3 regions of the Citrobacter sp. RHB25-C09 genome follow, and region 1 is predicted to be linked to each of the others. Evidence: predicted binding sites of a transcription regulator. Region 1 holds the regulator's gene; each other region holds the start of a gene.
What was found. The regulator sigma-54, encoded in region 1, starts transcription at its own class of promoters, with help from an activator protein. The targets are predictions, from matches to a motif close to GTTGGCACANNTTTCGCTNT.

Region 2: the regulator sigma-54 is predicted to act here: its motif matches at 1,732-1,751, upstream of hydN (electron transport protein HydN).
Region 3: the regulator sigma-54 is predicted to act here: its motif matches at 4,980-4,999, upstream of hypA (hydrogenase maturation nickel metallochaperone HypA).

Annotation. Positions count from the first base shown of each region.
Region 1 covers NZ_CP057483.1:507,444-514,842, reverse strand. Annotated here, with positions in the region: gene kdsD (arabinose-5-phosphate isomerase KdsD) at 1-213, shown strand, start outside; gene kdsC (3-deoxy-manno-octulosonate-8-phosphatase KdsC) at 234-800, shown strand; gene lptC (LPS export ABC transporter periplasmic protein LptC) at 797-1,372, shown strand; gene lptA (lipopolysaccharide ABC transporter substrate-binding protein LptA) at 1,341-1,895, shown strand; gene lptB (LPS export ABC transporter ATP-binding protein) at 1,902-2,627, shown strand; gene rpoN (RNA polymerase factor sigma-54) at 2,675-4,108, shown strand; gene hpf (ribosome hibernation promoting factor) at 4,131-4,418, shown strand; gene ptsN (PTS IIA-like nitrogen regulatory protein PtsN) at 4,535-5,026, shown strand; gene rapZ (RNase adapter RapZ) at 5,060-5,914, shown strand; gene npr (PTS phosphocarrier protein NPr) at 5,911-6,183, shown strand; gene yrbL (PhoP regulatory network protein YrbL) at 6,378-7,010, shown strand; gene mtgA (monofunctional biosynthetic peptidoglycan transglycosylase) at 7,108-7,399, opposite strand, start outside.
Region 2 covers NZ_CP057483.1:3,418,272-3,425,670, reverse strand. Annotated here, with positions in the region: gene ascF (PTS cellobiose/arbutin/salicin transporter subunit IIBC) at 1-341, opposite strand, end outside; gene HVY19_RS16210 (LacI family DNA-binding transcriptional regulator) at 607-1,620, shown strand; gene hydN (electron transport protein HydN) at 1,766-2,311, shown strand; gene hypF (carbamoyltransferase HypF) at 2,456-4,684, shown strand; gene norW (NADH:flavorubredoxin reductase NorW) at 4,755-5,888, opposite strand; gene norV (anaerobic nitric oxide reductase flavorubredoxin) at 5,885-7,333, opposite strand.
Region 3 covers NZ_CP057483.1:3,434,283-3,441,681, reverse strand. Annotated here, with positions in the region: gene flhA (formate hydrogenlyase transcriptional activator FlhA) at 1-1,128, opposite strand, end outside; gene hypE (hydrogenase maturation carbamoyl dehydratase HypE) at 1,286-2,296, opposite strand; gene hypD (hydrogenase formation protein HypD) at 2,293-3,414, opposite strand; gene HVY19_RS16285 (HypC/HybG/HupF family hydrogenase formation chaperone) at 3,414-3,686, opposite strand; gene hypB (hydrogenase nickel incorporation protein HypB) at 3,677-4,549, opposite strand; gene hypA (hydrogenase maturation nickel metallochaperone HypA) at 4,608-4,952, opposite strand; gene hycA (formate hydrogenlyase regulator HycA) at 5,164-5,613, shown strand; gene hycB (formate hydrogenlyase subunit HycB) at 5,721-6,332, shown strand; gene hycC (formate hydrogenlyase subunit 3) at 6,329-7,399, shown strand, end outside.

The sequences.
Region 1 (7,399 bases):
CGTCGTGTGTTTGACATGGGCGTTGACGTGCGCCAGCTCGGCATTGCCGACGTCATGACGCCAGGCGGCATTCGCGTGCGCCCGGGCATTCTGGCCGTTGATGCCCTGAACTTAATGCAGTCCCGCCATATCACCTCCGTCATGGTTGCTGATGGCGACCAGTTACTCGGTGTGTTACATATGCATGATCTGCTGCGTGCAGGCGTAGTGTAGAAATTCAAGGATAATGAGAAATGAGTAAAGCAGGTGCGTCGCTTGCGACCTGTTACGGCCCCGTCAGCACTGAAGTCATTGCCAAAGCAGAGCAAATCCGTCTGCTGATCCTCGATGTGGATGGCGTGCTGTCCGATGGCCTGATCTATATGGGCAATAACGGCGAGGAGCTAAAGGCCTTCAATGTCCGCGACGGTTACGGTATTCGCTGTGCGCTCACATCTGATATCGAAGTCGCTATCATTACCGGGCGAAAGGCTAAACTGGTAGAAGATCGCTGTGCCACATTACGGATAACGCACCTGTATCAGGGTCAGTCCGACAAGCTGGTGGCCTTTAACGATCTGTTGGGTAAACTGGCAATTGCCCCGGAAAACGTGGCTTACGTGGGTGACGATCTCATCGACTGGCCGGTGATGGAAAAAGTGGGCTTAAGCGTCGCTGTCGCCGATGCGCATCCATTACTGATCCCGCGTGCGGATTATGTGACAAAAATCGCTGGTGGACGCGGCGCGGTTCGGGAAGTCTGTGATTTATTATTACTGGCGCAGGGTAAGCTTGATGAGGCCAAAGGGCAATCGATATGAGTAAAGCCAGACGTTGGGTTATCATTCTACTGTCATTGGCCGTGCTGGTGCTGATTGGTATTAATTTGGCCGATAAAGACGATACCACGCAGGTCGTCGTGAACAATAACGACCCGACCTACAAAAGCGAGCACACGGATACCGTCGTATACAGCCCGGAAGGTGCGCTGAGCTATCGGCTGATTGCTCAACACGTTGAGTATTATTCCGAGCAGGCCGTATCGTGGTTTACTCAACCGGTATTAACCACCTTTGATAAGGACAAGGTCCCGACGTGGTCAATTAAGGCGGATAAAGCCAAACTGACTGAAGATCGGATGCTGTATCTGTATGGACACGTTGAAGTCAATGCGCTGGTGCCTGACGCTCAACTTCGTCGAATTACCACCGATAACGCGCAGATCAATCTGGTAACGCAGGATGTTACCTCTGAAGACCTCGTCACGTTATACGGAACAACATTTAACTCCAGCGGACTGAAAATGCGCGGCAACTTACGCAGCAAGAACGCCGAGCTGATTGAAAAGGTTAGAACCTCTTATGAAATTCAAAACAAACAAACTCAGCCTTAATCTTGTGCTTGCCAGCTCACTTCTGGCCGCCAGCATTCCGGCGTTCGCCGTAACCGGCGATACCGAGCAGCCGATCCACATTGAATCGGATCAGCAGTCTCTGGACATGCAGGGTAATGTTGTTACCTTCACCGGTAACGTCATCGTCACCCAGGGCACCATCAAAATTAACGCCGACAAAGTGGTCGTGACCCGTCCTGGCGGTGAAGAAGGTAAAGAAGTCATTGATGGCTTTGGTAATCCGGCAACGTTCTATCAGATGCAGGACAACGGCAAGCCGGTGAAAGGCCGCGCCGCGAAAATGCATTACGAACTGGCGAAAGATTTCGTTGTGCTGACCGGCAACGCCTTCCTCGAACAGATCGACAGCAATATCGCAGGCGACAAAATTACCTATCTGGTGAAAGAGCAGAAAATGCAGGCCTTTAGTGAAAAAGGCAAACGCGTGACCACCGTACTGGTGCCGTCGCAGTTGCAGGACAAAAACAAAGACCAGGCTCCGGCTCAGAAGAAGAGTAACTAATTCGTTATGGCAACATTAACTGCAAAGAATCTGGCGAAGGCCTACAAGGGTCGCCGCGTCGTAGAAGATGTCAGTCTGACCGTCAACTCTGGCGAGATTGTGGGTCTGCTCGGGCCGAACGGCGCCGGTAAAACCACCACTTTCTACATGGTTGTCGGTATCGTTCCGCGTGATGCGGGCAATATCATCATCGACGAAGAAGATATCAGCCTGCTGCCGCTGCATGCCCGTGCCCGCCGTGGCATTGGCTACCTGCCGCAGGAAGCGTCCATTTTCCGCCGTCTGAGCGTGTTCGATAACCTGATGGCGGTACTGCAAATTCGCGACGATCTTTCCAACGAGCAGCGTGAAGATCGTGCCAATGAGCTGATGGAAGAGTTCCACATTGAACACCTGCGTAACAGCCTGGGGCAATCGCTCTCTGGGGGGGAACGCCGTCGTGTTGAAATCGCCCGCGCTCTGGCCGCTAACCCGAAATTTATCCTGCTGGATGAACCCTTTGCGGGCGTCGACCCGATCTCCGTTATCGATATCAAACGCATTATCGAGCACCTGCGTGACAGTGGCCTCGGCGTGTTGATCACGGACCATAACGTCCGCGAAACGCTGGCTGTTTGTGAACGCGCCTATATCGTGAGTCAGGGCCACCTGATCGCCCATGGTACGCCGACAGAAATCCTCCAGGATGAGCATGTTAAGCGCGTATACCTTGGGGAAGACTTCAGACTCTGATAGGGTAGAAGTTTGCGACGTAATAGCGGGAGACAACGACTCTGAACATGAAGCAAGGTTTGCAACTCAGGCTCAGCCAGCAGTTGGCCATGACCCCACAGCTACAACAGGCTATCCGCCTGTTGCAGTTGTCTACGCTTGAACTGCAGCAGGAGCTTCAGCAGGCGCTGGAGAGTAATCCACTGCTAGAGCAAACCGATCTTCACGACGAAGTTGATACCCAGGAAACCCCAGACAGCGAAACGCTGGACACTGCTGACGCGCTCGAACAAAAAGAGATGCCGGAAGAGCTGCCGCTCGATGCCAGCTGGGACGAAATCTACACCGCCGGAACACCATCCGGTACCAGCGGCGACTACATCGACGATGAGCTTCCTGTTTATCAGGGCGAAACCACTCAGACGCTGCAAGATTACCTGATGTGGCAGGTGGAGCTGACGCCGTTTACCGACACTGACCGCGCGATTGCCACCTCGATTGTCGATGCCGTCGACGATACTGGCTATCTCACCGTCTCGCTGGATGAGATCCTTGAAAGCATGGGCGACGAAGAGGTCGGGCTTGATGAGGTCGAAGCCGTACTTAAGCGTATTCAACGGTTTGATCCCATTGGCGTGGCAGCGAAAGATCTGCGCGACTGTCTGCTGATCCAACTCTCCCAGTACGCGAAATCCACGCCCTATCTCGATGAGGCAAAGCTCATCATCAGCGATCATCTGGATCTGCTGGCGAACCATGATTTCCGGACCCTAATGCGCGTCACCCGTCTTAAGGAAGAGGTGCTGAAAGAAGCGGTAACGCTTATCCAGTCGCTTGATCCCAGACCGGGACAGTCGATCCAGACCGGCGAGCCGGAATATGTGATCCCAGACGTGCTGGTGCGCAAGCACAACGGTCACTGGACGGTAGAACTTAACGGTGACAGCATTCCCCGTTTGCAGATCAACCAGCACTACGCAGCCATGTGTAACGGTGGGCGTAATGACGCCGACAGCCAGTACATCCGCAGCAATTTGCAGGATGCGAAGTGGCTGATTAAAAGTCTGGAGAGCCGCAACGATACCCTGCTGCGCGTCAGTCGCTGCATCGTAGAACAGCAGCAAGCGTTCTTTGAGCAGGGCGAAGAATTTATGAAACCGATGGTACTGGCCGATATCGCCCAGGCCGTCGAGATGCACGAATCGACTATATCTCGTGTGACCACGCAAAAGTATCTGCATAGTCCGCGCGGCATTTTCGAACTGAAGTATTTTTTCTCCAGCCATGTGAATACTGAAGGCGGGGGCGAAGCCTCCTCCACGGCGATCCGCGCGCTGGTGAAGAAGTTGATTGCGGCAGAAAACCCTGCAAAACCACTTAGCGATAGCAAGTTAACATCTATGCTGTCGGAACAGGGTATCATGGTGGCACGCCGCACCGTTGCGAAGTACCGAGAGTCTTTATCCATTCCGCCGTCGAATCAGCGTAAACAACTGGTTTGACCCAACCGATAAGGAAGACACTATGCAGCTCAACATCACTGGAAACAACGTCGAGATCACAGAAGCTCTGCGTGATTTTGTGAATACCAAGTTCGCCAAACTCGAACAGTATTTTGACAGGATCAATCAGGTCTATATTGTGTTGAAGGTGGAGAAGGTGACCCACATCTCGGATGCAACACTGCATGTAAACGGTGGCGAAATTCACGCCAGCGCGGAAGGTCAGGACATGTACGCCGCCATTGATGGCTTAATCGATAAGCTGGCAAGACAGCTCACGAAACACAAAGATAAACTGAAACAACACTAATTGTCCGGGCAGTTAGCGGGTGCAGGAAGGCCTGTTGTGCTGCACAACAGGCCATTTGTACAGTTAGCGCTCCGAACCCACTTTCTCTCTGAGAGGGCGGGTTCTTAGGTGAAATTATGATAAATAACGATACGACTCTACAACTGAGCAGTGTGCTTAATCAGGAATGTACGCGCAGTGGCGTGCATTGCCAGAGCAAGAAGCGTGCACTGGAAATCATCAGCGAACTGGCGGCAAAGCAGCTTAGCTTGCCTTCTCAGGTGGTTTTCGAGGCCATCCTGACACGGGAAAAAATGGGCAGTACCGGCATCGGCAATGGGATCGCAATCCCGCACGGTAAGCTGGAAGAAGATACCTTGCGTGCTGTCGGCGTTTTTGTGCAACTTGAAACGCCAATTGCGTTTGACGCCATTGATAATCAACCTGTCGATCTCCTCTTCGCCCTGCTGGTGCCTGCGGACCAAACCAAAACGCATTTGCACACGCTGTCGCTGGTGGCTAAACGACTCGCGGATAAAACGATTTGCCGCCGCCTGCGCGCTGCCCAGAGTGATGAAGAGCTGTATCAAATCATCACTGACACCGAAGGCGGTCAGGATGAAGCATAACGCCCTTTTTGACATGGTGAGGAGATACAGTACATGGTACTGATGATCGTCAGCGGTCGCTCCGGATCAGGGAAGTCTGTCGCCCTGCGTGCGCTGGAAGATATGGGTTTTTACTGCGTGGATAACCTTCCCGTGGTGCTGTTGCCCGATCTGGCACGTACGCTTGCCGATCGCCAGATTTCTGCCGCGGTCAGCATTGACGTGCGTAATATGCCAGAGTCACCTGAAATCTTCGAGCAGGCAATGAACAACCTGCCGGATGCATTCTCACCGCAGTTGCTGTTCCTGGATGCCGACCGTAACACGTTGATTCGCCGCTATAGCGATACGCGCCGCCTCCATCCTCTCTCCAGCAAAAACCTGTCGCTGGAAAGCGCTATCGATCAGGAAAGCGATCTGCTTGAACCGTTACGTTCCCGCGCAGACCTGATTGTCGACACCTCCGAGATGTCGGTACACGAACTGGCCGAAATGCTGCGCACCCGCCTGCTGGGCAAACGCGAACGTGAGCTGACGATGGTGTTTGAATCCTTTGGCTTCAAGCACGGCATCCCGATTGACGCCGACTATGTGTTTGATGTGCGCTTTCTGCCAAACCCGCACTGGGATCCGAAACTGCGTCCTATGACCGGTCTTGATAAGCCCGTTGCCGCGTTCCTCGACAGGCACACAGAAGTACACAATTTTATTTATCAGACTCGTAGCTATCTTGAGCTATGGTTACCGATGCTGGAAACCAACAACCGCAGCTACCTGACCGTGGCTATCGGCTGTACCGGCGGGAAACACCGTTCGGTGTATATTGCAGAACAGCTGGCTGACTATTTCCGCTCGCGCGGGAAAAACGTTCAGTCACGCCATCGTACGCTGGAAAAACGTAAAACATGACCGTGAAGCAAACAGTTGAAGTCACGAATAAGCTGGGTATGCATGCCCGGCCCGCGATGAAACTATTTGAATTAATGCAGGGTTTTGACGCCGAAGTCTTGTTACGCAATGATGAGGGTACAGAAGCAGAGGCGAATAGCGTTATTGCATTACTGATGCTGGACTCCGCTAAAGGCCGCCAGATTGAGGTTGAAGCCTCAGGTCCCGAGGAAGTCGAAGCACTTGCCGCCGTTATTGCCCTGTTCAATTCGGGATTCGACGAAGACTAAACCTTCCCGCTTTAACACATTCACAGAAAACGCCGTCTGGCGTTTTTTATTTTTATCGTGAATATTTGTACATTTTGTGCGCTTTACACATTAATAATTACCTTAAGAAAACCTTAAGCGCGATCGTTTAGCTTTTATTTAATCAGGGTGGTGATACTGGAGAATAGTTAATAAATATTTCCAGGATAACACTCATGATTCGTCTTTCTGAACTGACTCCCCTGGGCACCGGACGACATCGTAAATGTTATGCGCATCCGGATGATGCCCAACGCTGCATTAAGATTGTGTATAACAGTGACCACGGCGGCGATAAAGAGACGCAGCGCGAATTAAAATATTACGCGCATCTTTCCCGTTACCTGAAAGACTGGAGTGGTATTCCCCGCTATTACGGCACGGTAGAAACCGACTGCGGTACTGGCTATGTTTACGACGTGATTGCAGATTACGATGGCAAACCGTCCGTGACGCTGACCGAATTTGCCAGACAATGTCGCTACGAAGACGACGTTGCTCTTTTGCGCCAGCTGCTGAAGAAGCTGAAACGCTATCTGCGTGAAAATCATATCGTGACGATGACGCTCAAGCCGCAGAACATTCTCTGCCGCCGCATCAGCGAATCGGAAGTGGTGCCTGTGGTATGCGACAACATTGGCGAAGGGACACTGATTCCGCTGGCCACCTGGTCAACCTGGTTCTGTCACCGGAAGCAGGAAAGATTATGGCAGCGTTTTATTGCTCAACCGGTGCTGGCCATGGCATTTGAGACAGACGTAAAGCCTAAAGAGCGCAGCGGATTGTCACTCTCTTCCCGCGAAGCATAATTCACGCAATCCTGTGCCTGATGGCGCTTCGCTTATCAGGCCTACGGGCACAGCGCAATTTGTAGGCCGGATAAGGCGCAGCCTCCTTCCGGCAATACTACTTAAGCTTATTACGGGTCATAAACGACTCGCCGCCTAACTGGCGCATCTGACGCATAATCCACGCCTGGCGATTTCGCACATAACCTGAAGGTGCGTCGGCTTTAAAGCGCAAAGGATTGGGCAGTACGGCGGCGAGCAACGCCGCTTCTGACTGGGTCAGCCTGCTGGCGGGTTTGCCAAAGAAATGCCGGGACGCGGCTTCAACGCCAAATATCCCCTCGCCAAACTCGGCAATATTCAGGTAAACGGTCAGAATACGCTTTTTGCTCCAGACCGTTTCAACCCCC
Region 2 (7,399 bases), 1.5 Mb from region 1:
ATGGTGCCGATCAGCGCATCGAGGATCCCCGCGCCAATGCGCTTAAGCGTAAGTTTGGGTTTCCCTACAGGTTCAACCGGTTGTATATCGCCAGGGAGCAGGCTGGTCACTTCGCGATACGCCTGAGAAACCGTATTGCCAATGATCACCTGGCACTGATTATCACTACGCACCACACCGAGCACGCCGCTGATGGTTTTAAGCGTGGCGCTATCAACCAGTGAATCGTCTTTAATAACGAAACGTAGACGCGTCATGCAGTGGGTGACTGCACTGATATTGTCGACGCCGCCCAGAGCCGTCACCACGGAGCGCGCCAGCGCTGCATAATTCTTAGACATAGGATTTTTATCCTGTTTTATCATTAGGGTACGTGTAATTTGTGCCGGGCGCTCTCGTGAACAATTAAGAGTAATGAAATGCTCATGAGAAACCGGTTCCACAAAATCATGATGAGTTTATGATGAGTGATCAAGGGATAATTTTTGCGATGTTTCATAAATGTGACTTATGTCACTCCTGTTTTTCTGGTGATCTATAGCATCTGGAACAACCAGGCGGCGGTGCAGTACACTGCGTTTCATTGCGAGAAAAGGGAACAACATTATGACGACGATGCTGGAGGTCGCGCAGCGTGCCGGGGTATCCAAGGCGACGGTATCAAGGGTGCTATCCGGGAACGGCTATGTCAGCCAGGAGACAAAGGACCGCGTATTTCAGGCCATTGAAGAGAGCGGTTATCGGCCCAATTTACTGGCGCGCAGCCTGGCCGCGAAATCAACGCAGACACTCGGACTGGTCGTCACCAACACCCTCTATCACGGCGTCTATTTTAGCGAGCTGCTGTTTCATGCCGCGCGGATGGCAGAAGATAAAGGGCGCCAGCTATTGCTTGCTGACGGCAAACACAGCGCACAGGAGGAGCGAGAGGCAATCCAGTATCTGCTCGATTTACGCTGTGACGCGATTATGATTTACCCCCGTTTTCTCGGCGTGGATGAGATCGACGCCATCATTGACAGCCACACTCAGCCGATAATGGTGCTTAACCGTCGGTTGCGGAAAAACAGCAGCCACTGCGTCTGGTGCGATCAAAAACAGACCAGCTTCAACGCTGTGACTGAACTGATTGCCGCCGGTCACCGGGAGATTGCGTTTATCACGGGGTCAATGGACTCTCCGACCGGGGTGGAACGTCTGTCGGGGTATAAAGATGCACTGACGCATCACGGCATTGCCATAAACGATGCGTTAATCGTGAAGGGCAAATGGACCCCTGCCTGCGGTGCGGCTGGGGTGGCTACGCTGCTGTCGCGTAAGGCGACCTTCAGTGCGCTGGTGGCAAGCAATGATGATATGGCGATTGGTGCAATCAAGCAGTTGCACGATAACGGGCTTGCCGTGCCGTCACAGGTATCCGTCATTGGATTTGATGACATCGCGATGGCGCCCTACACCATTCCTGCACTTTCGAGCGTCAAAATCCCCGTAACCGAAATGGTTCAGGAAACCATTGGGCGTCTTATTTTTATGCTTGATGGCGGCGCGTTTACGCCACCGAAAACCTTCACCGGCACGCTTATCTCGCGCGATTCCATTGTGGCGCGATCCGCACAGTAAAATTTGTCACCTGTCATCGTCATTCGTGACGATGACAGCGCTACAGACATTTTGTTTTTGGAATTATCCATATTTAACAATAAGATAAAAACTGGCATGATTTGTGAATGCTTCGGCACATTATCCGATAATGCTGGAGAGTTTGATGAACCGTTTCATCATTGCCGACGCTAATAAGTGCATTGGTTGCCGTACCTGTGAAGTCGCCTGTGTGGTTTCCCATCAGGAAAACCAGGACTGTGCGTCCCTAACCCCTGAAACTTTCTTACCCCGTATCCATGTGATTAAAGGCGTTAACGTCTCTACGGCAACGCTGTGCCGTCAATGCGAAGACGCGCCGTGTGCGAACGTTTGCCCGAACGGGGCGATCGGTCGTGATAAAGGGTTTGTTCACGTCATGCAGGAGCGCTGCATTGGCTGTAAAACCTGCGTGGTCGCCTGCCCATATGGGGCGATGGAAGTGGTGGTGCGTCCGGTCGTGCGTAACAGCGGTGCGGGGCTGAACGTCAGGGCAGATAAAGCGCAGGCCAACAAGTGCGACCTTTGCCATCACCGCGACGCAGGCCCTGCCTGTATGGAAGCCTGCCCGACCCATGCGCTGATTTGTGTAGACCGTAATAAGCTTGAACAGCTCAGTGCCGATAAGTGTCGTCGTGCGGCACTCGATTCCGCCGCATCTTTGTTGTTCTGATCGACGAAAAACCGCGTAAAATGGTTCGACTCTTTTGCCTGATGGCGCTGCGCTTATCAGGCCTACAGGCTGACTGCGTTTTGTAGGCCGGATAAGGCGAAGCCACCATCCGGCATTTCGGGATACACGGCGGCGGAATCTATAATGGAAAAAAACAACCACTCCGGCACACAGCTTCGCATTCGCGGTAAGGTGCAGGGCGTCGGGTTTCGACCTTATGTCTGGCAGCTTGCGCAGCAGCTTCAGTTGCATGGCGATGTCTGCAACGATGGTGATGGCGTGGTGGTGCGTCTGAAGGAAGATCCCGCTGAGTTTATAGTGAAACTGCATCAACACTGTCCGCCGCTGGCGCGCATTGACAGTATTGATAGCGAGCCGTTTGTCTGGACGCAGTTGCCCGCAGAGTTCACCATCCGCCAGAGCGCGGGCGGCACGATGAACACGCAAATCGTGCCGGATGCTGCTACCTGCCCGGAATGCCTTGCCGAAATGAATACGCCCGGCGAGCGGCGCTATCGCTACCCATTCATCAACTGTACTCACTGTGGCCCGCGTTTCACCATCATTCGGGCGATGCCCTACGACCGTCCTTACACCGTCATGTCCGCATTTCCACTGTGTCCGCGGTGTGATAGAGAGTACCGCGACCCGTATGACCGCCGCTTTCACGCTCAGCCCGTTGCCTGTCCGGCGTGCGGGCCACATCTTGAGTGGGTCAGCGGCGATACGCATGCGGAAAAAGACGCTGCACTGCAGGCGGCGGTTGCGTTGCTGAAAGCGGGGGGAATTGCGGCGGTGAAAGGCATTGGCGGATTTCATCTGGCCTGCGATGCCCGAAACCCTGACGCTGTCGCCACGCTGCGCGCCCGCAAACACCGACCAGGCAAACCGCTGGCGGTAATGCTGCCGAATGACCAGGGATTGCCCGAAGCGGCGCGCAAATTAATCCACACGCCTGCCGCGCCGATTGTGCTGGTGGAGAAGCGGCACGTTACCTCGCTGTGTGAGGCGATTGCCCCGGGGCTTAACGAAGTTGGGGTGATGCTGCCCGCCAATCCTTTGCAGCATCTGCTGTTACAGGAACTTAACTGCCCGTTGGTCATGACCTCCGGCAACCTTAGCGGTAAACCCCCCGCGATAACCAACGTCCAGGCGCTGGAGGATTTACACGAGATCGCTGACGGCTTTTTGCTGCATAACCGCGATATAGTGCAGCGGATGGATGATTCCGTGGTACGCGAAAGCGGCGAAATGCTGCGTCGTTCACGGGGCTACGTGCCGGATGCACTGGCGCTGCCACCGGGGTTTAAGGATGTACCGCCCATACTCTGTCTGGGCGCAGATCTGAAAAACACCTTTTGTCTGGTGCGCGGTGAACAGGCGGTCATCAGTCAGCACCTGGGCGATCTCAGCGATGACGGTATTCAGAACCAGTGGCGCGAGGCGCTGCGTTTGATCCAGAACATCTATGATTTCACACCGCAGCGCATCGTTCGCGATGCGCATCCGGGGTATGTCTCCAGCCAGTGGGCCAGTGAGATGAATTTACCGACGGATGTTGTGCTGCATCACCATGCTCATGCGGCAGCCTGCCTTGCCGAGCACGGCTGGCCGCTCGACGGTGGCGATGTTATTGCGCTGACGCTCGACGGCATCGGGATGGGAGAAAACGGCGAGCTGTGGGGCGGCGAGTGCCTGCGGGTGAACTATCGCGAGTGCGAACACCTGGGCGGTCTGCCTGCGGTGGCTCTACCGGGGGGCGATCTGGCGGCTAAACAGCCGTGGCGCAACCTGCTGGCGCAGTGCCTGCGTTTTGTTTCCGACTGGCAGAAGTATCCGGAAACCGTGGCGCTGCAGCAGCAGAACTGGAACGTGCTGGCGCGGGCGATTGAGCGTGGTATCAATGCACCGCTGGCCTCATCTGCCGGACGTTTGTTTGACGCCGTGGCGGCAGCACTGAACGGTGCGCCAGACTCACTCAGCTATGAAGGCGAAGCCGCCTGTACGCTCGAGGCGCTGGCTTCGCAGTGTGTGAGTGTAGCGCATCCGGTAACGATGCCATTGTTGGGGAATCAACTGGATCTGGCGACCTTCTGGCAGCAGTGGCTGAACTGGCAGGCGACTCCTGAAGAGCGCGCGTGGGCCTTTCACGATGCGCTGGCGAGCGGGTTTGCCACGATGATGCGTGAGCAGGCGGTCTTGCGCGGCATTACCACGCTGGTTTTTAGCGGCGGCGTGATGCATAACCGGCTACTGTCAACCCGACTTGCGTATTATCTCTCTGATTTTAATTTGTTATTTCCGCAGCAGCTACCGGCGGGGGACGGCGGATTGTCGTTAGGGCAGGGGGTGGTCGCGGCGGCGCGCGGGTAAGGGCGTTGTGATGTGCCGGATAGCGACGCATAGCGTCTTATCCGGCCTACGAAACCCCGGCATCACGCCTTCACGCCGGTAATGATTTCAACAGCGCAAACGCCTCTTTCATCCGGTCTTCGCTTACCACAAACGCGCAAAGCTGACCTTCTCTGTTCATCCCTTTGGCCACCATGCCGTCAGATTCCGCCGCAATCTGCCAGTTCAGATCGCCACGCTGGGTTTCCCCTGCCAGATGCAGCGGCAGTTCCGGCGTTTTAATTTTGACTAACATCGCAGGCAGCTTCAGCGGCGCCTTGCCGCCGAGCAGGTTTTTCGCCAGATACATCGCACTCAATTGGATCGGCTGAAGGAAAGGCAGGATCTGGCCGTTGATCTCGGCGCAGTCGCCAAGGGCATAGATATCCGCATTGCTGGTTCGCAGATAACTGTCCACACAGATACCGCGATTCACCGTTACGCCAGCACGACGCGCCAGTGCGGTTTCCGGACGCAAGCCGGTGGCGGCAATGACAGCATCCACCTCAATGTACCGTTCGCGATCGAGCGTCACGCGAATGCCGGATTCCGTTTTCTCCAGCCCCAACAGTTGCGATTTCAGCAGCAGATGCACGCCCATGTCAGTCAAGCGATGCTGTAAGCGACTACTCACTTCCGGCGGCATCAGCGAGGCGAGGAGACTGGCAGCGTTGTCGATGAGCGTCACCGCTTTACCGGCTCGATTAAAATCCATCGCCAGTTCGCTGCCAATTAGCCCTCCGCCGACGATCAGTACCCGTTGGGCGTCGTGTAGCTGCGTTTCGCAGGCGCGATACTCCTGCTGACTGTTCAAAGTGAGCATTAACTCACTGCCAGGTACCGGTGGCACAAAGGCAGTAGCGCCAATAGCGAGAACCAGTTTTTCATACTGCCACTGCTTGTCCTGACTTTTGATCACATGGGCGTCGGCATCAATATCGGTGATCCGGGTATGCGGAAAAAGCCGCAGATTATATTGCTCGGCAAACTCCCCCGCCGACTGGCGGGTGAGTTCGTCTGCGCGCTGCATCTGGCTTATCACATGGCTAAGATCGGGCTTGTTGTATTCATCCATGCTGTCGGCGGCGATCAGGGTTAACGGTATCTCCGCATCCTGCTTGCGGAGGTTTTTGACTAACTGGCGGGCGGCGAAGCCCGAACCAATAATGATGATTCCGCGGCTCATTTTGCCTCCGTTGCCAGAACGTCGAAGACCTCTTTCCCTAATGAACATTCCGGACACAGGAAATTGTCCGGAACGTCACTCCACTGCGTACCCGGTGCGACGTCCTGCATCGGTTCACCTTTCGCCGGATCGTATATCCACTGGCACACGCTGCACTGCATAGCTGGACCGAGGTCGGCTGCCGCAGCGGCGGCGCAGGCGCAGGCTTCTTCCTGGGGGGCTGTTTTTACCGTGTCCTGCGGCAACGGGGCTAGCGCCCATTGACGAGCAATTTCGCGTCCGTGCTGACGGCACAACTCCAGTGCATCCTGATCCGGACGCCATTTCGCTTTCAGGCTCAGGGACATTTCAAAACCGGCATCCTGTAAACGAGTGGATAAGCGGTCTACCGCGCCGCCGCTCCAGCCATGAGAGCCAAAGGCACTGGCGCGTTTGTTGCGAAAGCGCAGGCCGGTCATCTCTTCTACCAGGCCGGCGATTTTCGGCATCATGACGTTGTTCATGGTGGACGTTCCCACCAGCACACCTTTAGAACGGAAAACGTTGGTCAGAATTTCGTTTTTATCGCTGCGTGCGACGTTAAAGATTTTCACTGCCACGTTCGGATCGACTTCATTGATACCCTGGGCAATCGCATCTGCCATCATGCGGGTGTTATTAGACATGGTGTCGTAGAAAATGGTGATGCGGTCTTCCTGATAATCGGCCGCCCATTTCAGATACAGTTCAACGATTTGCGTTGGGTTATCTCGCCATACCACGCCGTGTGAGGTGGCAATCATATCTACTGGCAGGTTGAAACCGAGGATCTCCGTGATTTTTGGGGTGACCAGGCGGCTAAACGGCGTCAGGATGTTGGCGTAGTAGCGCTGACACTGTTCAAACAGCTCTGTCTGATCCACTTCGTCGTTGAACAGGCGTTCGTCGCAGTAGTGCTGACCAAAGGCGTCGTTACTGAACAGCACGGCGTCGCCGGTCATGTAGGTCATCATGCTGTCCGGCCAGTGAAGCATTGGGGTTTCGACGAAAATGAGCTGTTTACCGTTGCCGATATCCAGCGTGTCGCCGGTTTTTACGACGTTAAAGTTCCATTCCGGGTGATGGTGATGTCCGTTGATAGAGTCAATCGCGTTGGCGGTGCAGTAGATTGGCGTATCCGGGATCTGGGTCATCAGTTCGGTCAGCGCCCCGGCGTGGTCTTCTTCTGCATGGTTAATAATGATGTAATCGATGTCTGCGAGGTCAATCTCGCTGCGCAGGTTCTGCACGAACTCGCGGCTGAATTTGTGATCGACGGTATCGATCAGGACATTTTTCTCTTCACGGATGAGATAGCTGTTGTAGCTGCTGCCGCGCAGCGTTTTGTATTCGGTACCGTGAAAATCACGGACTTCCCAGTCACGTTGGCCAACCCAATGAATGTTATTTTTAACCAGAATAGACATAGCAACCTCAATTAATTCAGCGTTTCTAAAAAAGATGTTTTGCTAATTGCAGATTGCGTGCCAGGT
Region 3 (7,399 bases), 1.5 Mb from region 1:
ACTGTCGACATTATTGAGCTGTTCGGTGAGTGCGAGGTTTTCATCCACCAGCCGTTCTTTCAGTCGATGGATTTCCTGATAGGCGAGGGCGTTATCTACGGCGATCGCCACGCGCTCGGCGATTTGCCGCAGCAGCTTGAGGTTGGCCGTAGTAAAGACTTTCTCTTCGCACTGCGCGAGTTTGAGTACACCGAGCATCGTGTCGCCCGACATCAGCGGCAGCAGACACAGCGTCTGGATTTGGTTACCCCATGTTTCAAACAACTTGCGCTCATAAGGAGCCAGCGCATCCTGCTCATGCAAGTTAATGAGCAGCATCTCTTTGCTTTTGAAAACCCGCTCGGTCAGGGTTCCGGCTTCGTCCACTTCGCTCTGTTCGTGCGCAGGGTGGTTTTCATCAAGATAGTGGGTGGAATAGATGCTGAGCTTATTTTTACGCGAACTGCGCAGCACAATGCTGATGTCATCGATATTGAAATAATGGTGAATCTCTTTGGCGACTTCGCTGACCAGTTCATCCATATCGAGGTGCGAGAGCACAGCGTTGGTGATAGCCACCAGAATGCCGAAGTTATCGCGTTCACGGCAAAGAAGGTCGTAATCGACGTTATTGGCTACCCGAATCTGAATCTGCTCGGCCACCACGCCAACGATCTGGGTAAAGGTTTGCAGACGTTGGTACTCTTTTTCACTCCAGGGACGATCTTCTTTGCGAATAAACTCGCAGCCGCCGAAAATGCGGCCATCCGCCGCCAGCGGCAGCAGGCAATAGTGGCCGAAGGACTCGTAAAGCCCATCAGAGGCCAGTTGCGGCCAGGTTTCGCAAAATTCGAGGTAGTTGCAGTGCAGCGCGTCGGGGCGGGAAAGGATACGGCGCAGCGGGCCGTGAGCGAGCACCGTTTCGTCTTCGTATCTGACGGTGCTGCCGTTGTCGCGGGTTGCATAATAATATGCGCGCTGCGTTTGAGCTTGCCACAGCACAATAGCTGCGCTATCGGCAAGCGCTGACCGCTTTACCAGTTGAGAAAGCGCCTCACTCAGCGACTGTAAATCAGGCTGTTGTAATAATGTACGCGTGATGTCGAACAATCCTTGCTGCCCGAGATCGCTCATCGGTGTATACGACATAGTGCTTATCCAGGAAAGTACCGCGGTGCGGTACGAGAGTTATATGAATTATAGGTGTTCGTATTTTATTTCTGCCGGATGGCGGCTTCGCCTTATCCAGCCTACGGGCAGGGTATGACTCGTAGGCCCGGTGAGCGTAGCGCCACCGGGCGATATATCAACAGATCCGTGGAAGCGGTTCTGCGTGGGGCAAATCCAGCGTGCGTTTCACGCCATACAGGCCTGCGAGCCGCACGCCTTTGCGTTCGACAACTTCACCAATCAGTGCGGCATCGCGGCCCAACGGATGCGCATGCAGCGCAGCCAGCACCTGCTCGGCGGCCTGACGTTCAACGGCAATCACCAGTTTGCCCTCGTTGGCGAAATTGAGTGCATCCAGGCCCAGCAGTTCACATACTCCACGAACGGCCGGCTTCACGGGAAGTGCGGATTCGGACAGTTCAACCCCGCAGCCGCAGGCAGCAGCAAATTCGTGAGCAACCGCATTCACGCCGCCGCGCGTTGCGTCACGCAGCGCTTTCACACCAGGAATATCGCGCAGTGACTGGATGAGTGGCGTAAGAACCGCACAGTCGCTCACCAGTTCGCCGTCCAGCCCCAGTTGCTCGCGCAGGTTGAGGATGGTGGCGCCGTGATCGCCGAGCGTTCCGCTGACCAGTAGCACATCGCCTGCGGTCAGGGTTTGTGCGCCCCAGTGAATATTAGCGGGAATCGCCCCCATTCCGGCGGTATTGATAAACAGCTTATCCGCTGCCCCGCGCTGAACGACTTTGGTGTCGCCGGTAACAATGGAAATATTCGCTTCGCGGGCAGTGGCTGCCATGCTGTTGACCACGGTTTTCAGCGTCTCCATCGGCAGACCCTCTTCGAGGATAAAACCGCAGGAGAGGTAGCGAGGGATCGCGCCGCTGACGGCAACGTCATTCGCCGTGCCGCAAATCGCCAGCTTGCCGATGTTGCCGCCAGGGAAAAACAGCGGGTCGATAACGTAGCTGTCGGTCGAAAAAGCCAGACGATCGCCTTCTGCCACCAGTTGTGCCAGATCGAGTCGCGCCTGATCCTCCTGCTCGGCCAGCCAGGGGTTTGCAAACGCCTCCATAAACAGGCTGTTGATCAACTGCTGCATTGCCTGACCACCGCTGCCGTGGGCGAGTTGGACGCTATTCATACTTCAGACTCCTGCTGACGATACTGATACCAGGCGGCGCATGCCCCTTCTGAAGAGACCATCAGAGCGCCAAATGCGGTTTGCGGATTACAGGTTTTGCCAAACAGCGGGCACTGATGCGGTTTACATTTTCCGGTCAGCACTTCGCCACAGCGCGCGCGCGGGTCGTCATAAACCTGCTGCGGTGCCGGTTGGAAATGCGCTTCGGCATCAAAGCGCTGGTAGTCTGGCGTCAGATGCACGCCGGAAGACTCGATCACTCCCAGACCGCGCCATTCGCTGTCGCCAGTGACGCAAAAAACGTCGGCTATCGCCTGCTGGGCCAGCGCGTTACCGGCATCCGGCACCACGCGGCGATATTGGTTTTCAACCAGGCTGTGGTTAGCGATTTTTTGCTCAACAAGCATCACCACGCCCTGCAACAGATCGAGCGGTTCGAATCCGGCAACCACCAGCGGACGTTGGAATTCACTGGCAATAAAATTATAGGCATCAGTACCGATGACCATGCTGACGTGTCCCGGTGCGAGGAAGGCGTCAATGCCGTTGTCGGGCTGTTCAAGCAGGCTGCGCAGGGTTGGGATCAGCGTGATGTGCTGGCAGAAAAAGTAAAAGTTCTGCACGTCGCGTAGCTTCGCCTGCTGAAGGGTAATGGCGGTGGTTGGCATGGTCGTTTCAAAGCCCAGCCCGAAGAACACAACTTTACGCGTCGGGTTTTCCTGCGCCAGTTTGAGCGCATCCATGGGCGAGTAGACGATGCGGATATCGGCTCCACGCGCTTTTGCCTGCAATAAAGAACCCTGTTTCCCCGGTACGCGCATCGCGTCGCCAAAGGTACAGAAGATCACTTCGGGATGGCTGGCAATTTCGACACAGCTGTCGATACGCCCCATCGGCAGGACGCAAACCGGGCAACCGGGACCGTGGATAAACTCCACGTTATCAGGCAGCAACTGGTCGAGACCAAATTTAAAGATCGCGTGGGTATGACCCCCGCAGACTTCCATAATACGCAGCGGACGTTCGGCCGTGTAAGGCAGGTGAGCCGCGCGTTCGCGCAGGTGCTCAATCAACTGCATCACCTGTTCCGGTGCGCGGTATTCGTCAACAAAACGCATTATTTCCCCTCACCATACAGCAAAGCACCCACATCCGGTTCAACCTCGAACATGTTCTGTAGCGCAGCAAGCGTGTCACGTGCTTCGCTTTCGTTGATCACACTCATCGCAAAGCCGACGTGAACCAACACCCATTGACCTGTGCGCGGCTCGCCGTGTTCATCACAGCTGCCGACCAGCGACAGATCGACGTCGCGCTGAATGCCGCAGACGTCGACTTTTGCCTGGTTGCCATCAATAGTGCGGATTTGGCCGGGTACGCCTATGCACATCGCTGTGCCTCCAGCCAGTTCAGCCACTGCTCCATCCCTTCGCCGCTGGTGGCGGAAATCAGGATGATCTCGATATCAGGGTTCACTTCACGGGCGCTGGCAAGGCACTTTTCAACGTCAAAGTTCAGATACGGCAGCAGATCGACTTTGTTGAGGAGCATCAGCGAGGCGGCGGCAAACATATGCGGATATTTCAGCGGTTTGTCTTCACCTTCGGTGACAGAAAGAACGGCGACTTTATGGCGTTCACCGAGGTCAAAGCTTGCCGGGCAGACGAGGTTGCCAACGTTTTCGATAAACAGGATGCCGTTGTCCGCAAGCGGTAAACGCGGTGCGGCATCAGCAATCATCTGTGCATCGAGGTGGCAGCCTTTCCCGGTATTAACCTGAATGGCAGGTGTACCGGTGGCGCGAATGCGCGCGGCATCGTTGACCGTCTGCTGGTCGCCCTCAATAACGGCGCAGGGCACGCTGTCTTTCAGCTTCATCAGGGTTTCGGTTAGCAGGGTGGTTTTACCGGAGCCGGGGCTGGAGACGAGGTTAAGAACCAATTGCTGGTGCGCGGCGAAGCGGGCGCGGTTGCGTTCAGCCAGACGATTATTTTTGTCCAGCACGTCGATTTCGACTTCCAGCATTCGGCGCTGGCTCATGCCTGGCGCATGCGTGCCAGCTTCGCCATGTCCATAATGCAGATCGCCTTCGGCGGTCTGGCTCGGGGTGAACTCAGACGTTTTGATGCCTGTAATTTTCATCGCCGGGCGCACGGCCGGGGCAAAGGGGGCGCTACGAAACGCCGAATGCGGGTTATGCTCATCACCCTCTATATAAAGGTTGCCTTCACCGCAACCGCAAGTAGTACACATTGCTCACTCCTGATCTATTTCTTGCAGTAAACCTGCTGCCGCCATCCGGCGATGAAGCCTAATCGATTTCGATACGCCGAATCTGTAATCCGTCATCGGCCACGATGCGCAGCGTATCGCTATTGCATTGTGGGCAACGGCGGACACGCTGAGAAAGTAAAGTGACGTATTGCTGACAAGACTCACACCAGCATTCGGCTTCTTGTTCTTCGAGGTACAGTTTACAACCTTCTGCAACCGTGCCACGGCATACCAGATCAAAACAAAACGAGAGAGCACCCGTTTCTACGCAAGAAAATGCGCCAATTTTGAGCCAGACCCCAGTTATGCGTTTTGCACCATGGGCAACGGCCTGTTGTTCGATCAATTCCAGCGCTCGCTGGCAAAGGGTAATTTCGTGCATATCGCCTCCCGAAGTGGTGGGCAGGGATAAGCAATAATTATGCCACCATGAAATGACGCCTCTTTTGGCGATGACGACGATGACGAAATGACATGTCATTTCCGCGGCGAGGTGTCGCTTTTATTTATAAAGGATCATTAAAAACAAATAGTTAAAAATTGGCATAAAAAATGCTTATCGCTGGCTATCTCTGTTAATCGGGTAACCTGACATGACTATTTGGGAAATAAGCGAAAAAGCCGACTACATCGCGCAGCGGCACCGTCGCCTACAGGACCAGTGGCATCTTTACTGCAATTCGCTGGTTCAAGGGATCACCCTGTCAAAAGCGCGTTTGCATCATGCGATGAGCTGCGGACCGGAAAAAGATCTCTGTTTCGTGCTGTTCGAACACTTTCGTATCACCGTCACCATGGCGGAAGGCTTTAATAGCCACACTATCGAATATTACGTGGAAACCAAAGAGGGCGAAGATAAGCGGCTGATTGCTCAGGCGCAATTGAGCATCGACGGGAAAGTGGACGAGCAGATAAGCAACCGCGATCGCGAGCAGGTGCTGGAGCACTATCTCGAAAAAATCGCCAGCGTCTACGACAGACTGTATATCGCCATTGAGAACGGTTCACCCATCAATCTGAGCCAGTTGGGCGCACCGCTATAAGGGCGGAACGCTGCGATATATGAGGGACAAGCGTGTCGATGGGTGTCGAAGCTGACATTTCATCAGCATGTTTTCGTCAAAAATGACTATCACCTGAGGAACGCCTGGTGAATCGTTTTGTAATTGCTGACTCCACACTCTGTATTGGCTGCCACACCTGTGAAGCCGCCTGTTCAGAGACGCATCGCCAGTATGGCCTGCAGTCTATGCCACGCCTGAAAGTGATGCTAAATGAAAAAGAATCTGCACCGCAGCTTTGCCACCATTGCGAAGATGCGCCCTGCGCCACAGTTTGCCCCGTCAACGCCATTAACCGGGTCGGCGGCGCCGTACAGCTCAATGAAAGCCTGTGCGTGAGTTGCAAGCTATGCGGGATCGCCTGTCCGTTTGGGGCGATTGAATTTTCTGGTAGCCGTCCTCTGCACATTCCGGCGAATGCCAACACGTCAAAAGCGCCTCCTGCACCTCCTGCACCGGCGCGCGTCAGCACGCTGCTCGACTGGGTGCCGGGTGTTCGTGCTATTGCGGTCAAATGCGATCTTTGTAGCTTTGATGAGCAGGGACCGGCCTGCGTGCGGATGTGCCCGACCAAAGCGCTACATCTGGTAAACAACATGGATATTGCTCGCGCGAGCAAACGCAAACGTGAGCTGACTTTCAATACCGATTTCGGCGATCTCACTTTGTTTCAGCAGGCTCAGAGCGGGGAGGCAAAATGAGCGCAATTTCTCTGATCGCCAGCGGTATGGCCTGGTTTACCGCCGCTGCCGTGCTGGCCTTTCTGTTCTCTTTTCATAAAACGCTGAGCGGCTGTATTGCCGGTATTGGCGGCGCGGTCGGCAGCCTGTGTACAGCGGCGGCGGGATTTCTTGTACTGACCCGTGGCGTGGCCGCAACCGGCGTGATGCCTTTACTGGGGCATGGCTTACAAATCACGCCGCTGAATTCCATTTGGCTGATTACGCTGGGGCTGTGCGGACTGTTTGTCAGCCTCTATAACATTGACTGGCATCGTCATCCGCAGGTGAAAGCCAATGGATTGCTGGTGAATCTGTTGATGGCGGCGGCGGTATGTGCGGTGGTTGCCAGCAACCTTGGCACGATGGTGGTGATGGCGGAGATCATGGCGCTGTGCGCGGTGTTCCTGACCGGGTGCAGCAAAGAGGGCAAGCTGTGGTTTGCGTTGGGGCGTTTGGGAACGCTACTGCTGGCAGTCGCCTGCTATTTGTTGTGGGCGCGCTACGGCACGCTGGATTTTCGTTTGCTTGATCTCCGTGTTCAGATGCAGCCGTTGGGCGCGGATATCTGGCTGCTCGGCGTGGCTGGCTTTGGCCTGCTGGCGGGTATTATCCCACTGCACGGCTGGGTGCCACAGGCGCATGCGAACGCCAGCGCACCGGCGGCGGCACTGTTCTCAACCGTAGTGATGAAGGTGGGTCTGCTGGGTATTCTCTCCCTGTCGCTGCTCGGCGGCAACGCGCCGCTGTGGTGGGGCGTCTTGCTGTTGGTGCTCGGAATGATCACCGCGTTTGTCGGCGGCCTGTATGCGTTGATGGAGCACAACATTCAGCGCCTGCTGGCGTACCACACTCTGGAAAACATCGGCATTATCCTGCTCGGCCTGGGCGCGGGTGTCACCGGTATTGCCCTTAATCAGCCGACGCTGATCGCCCTTGGTCTGACCGGCGGTCTTTACCACCTGGTGAATCATAGCCTGTTTAAAAGCGTGCTGTTTTTAGGCGCGGGCAGTATCTGGTTTCGTACCGGACACCGCGACATCGAGAAG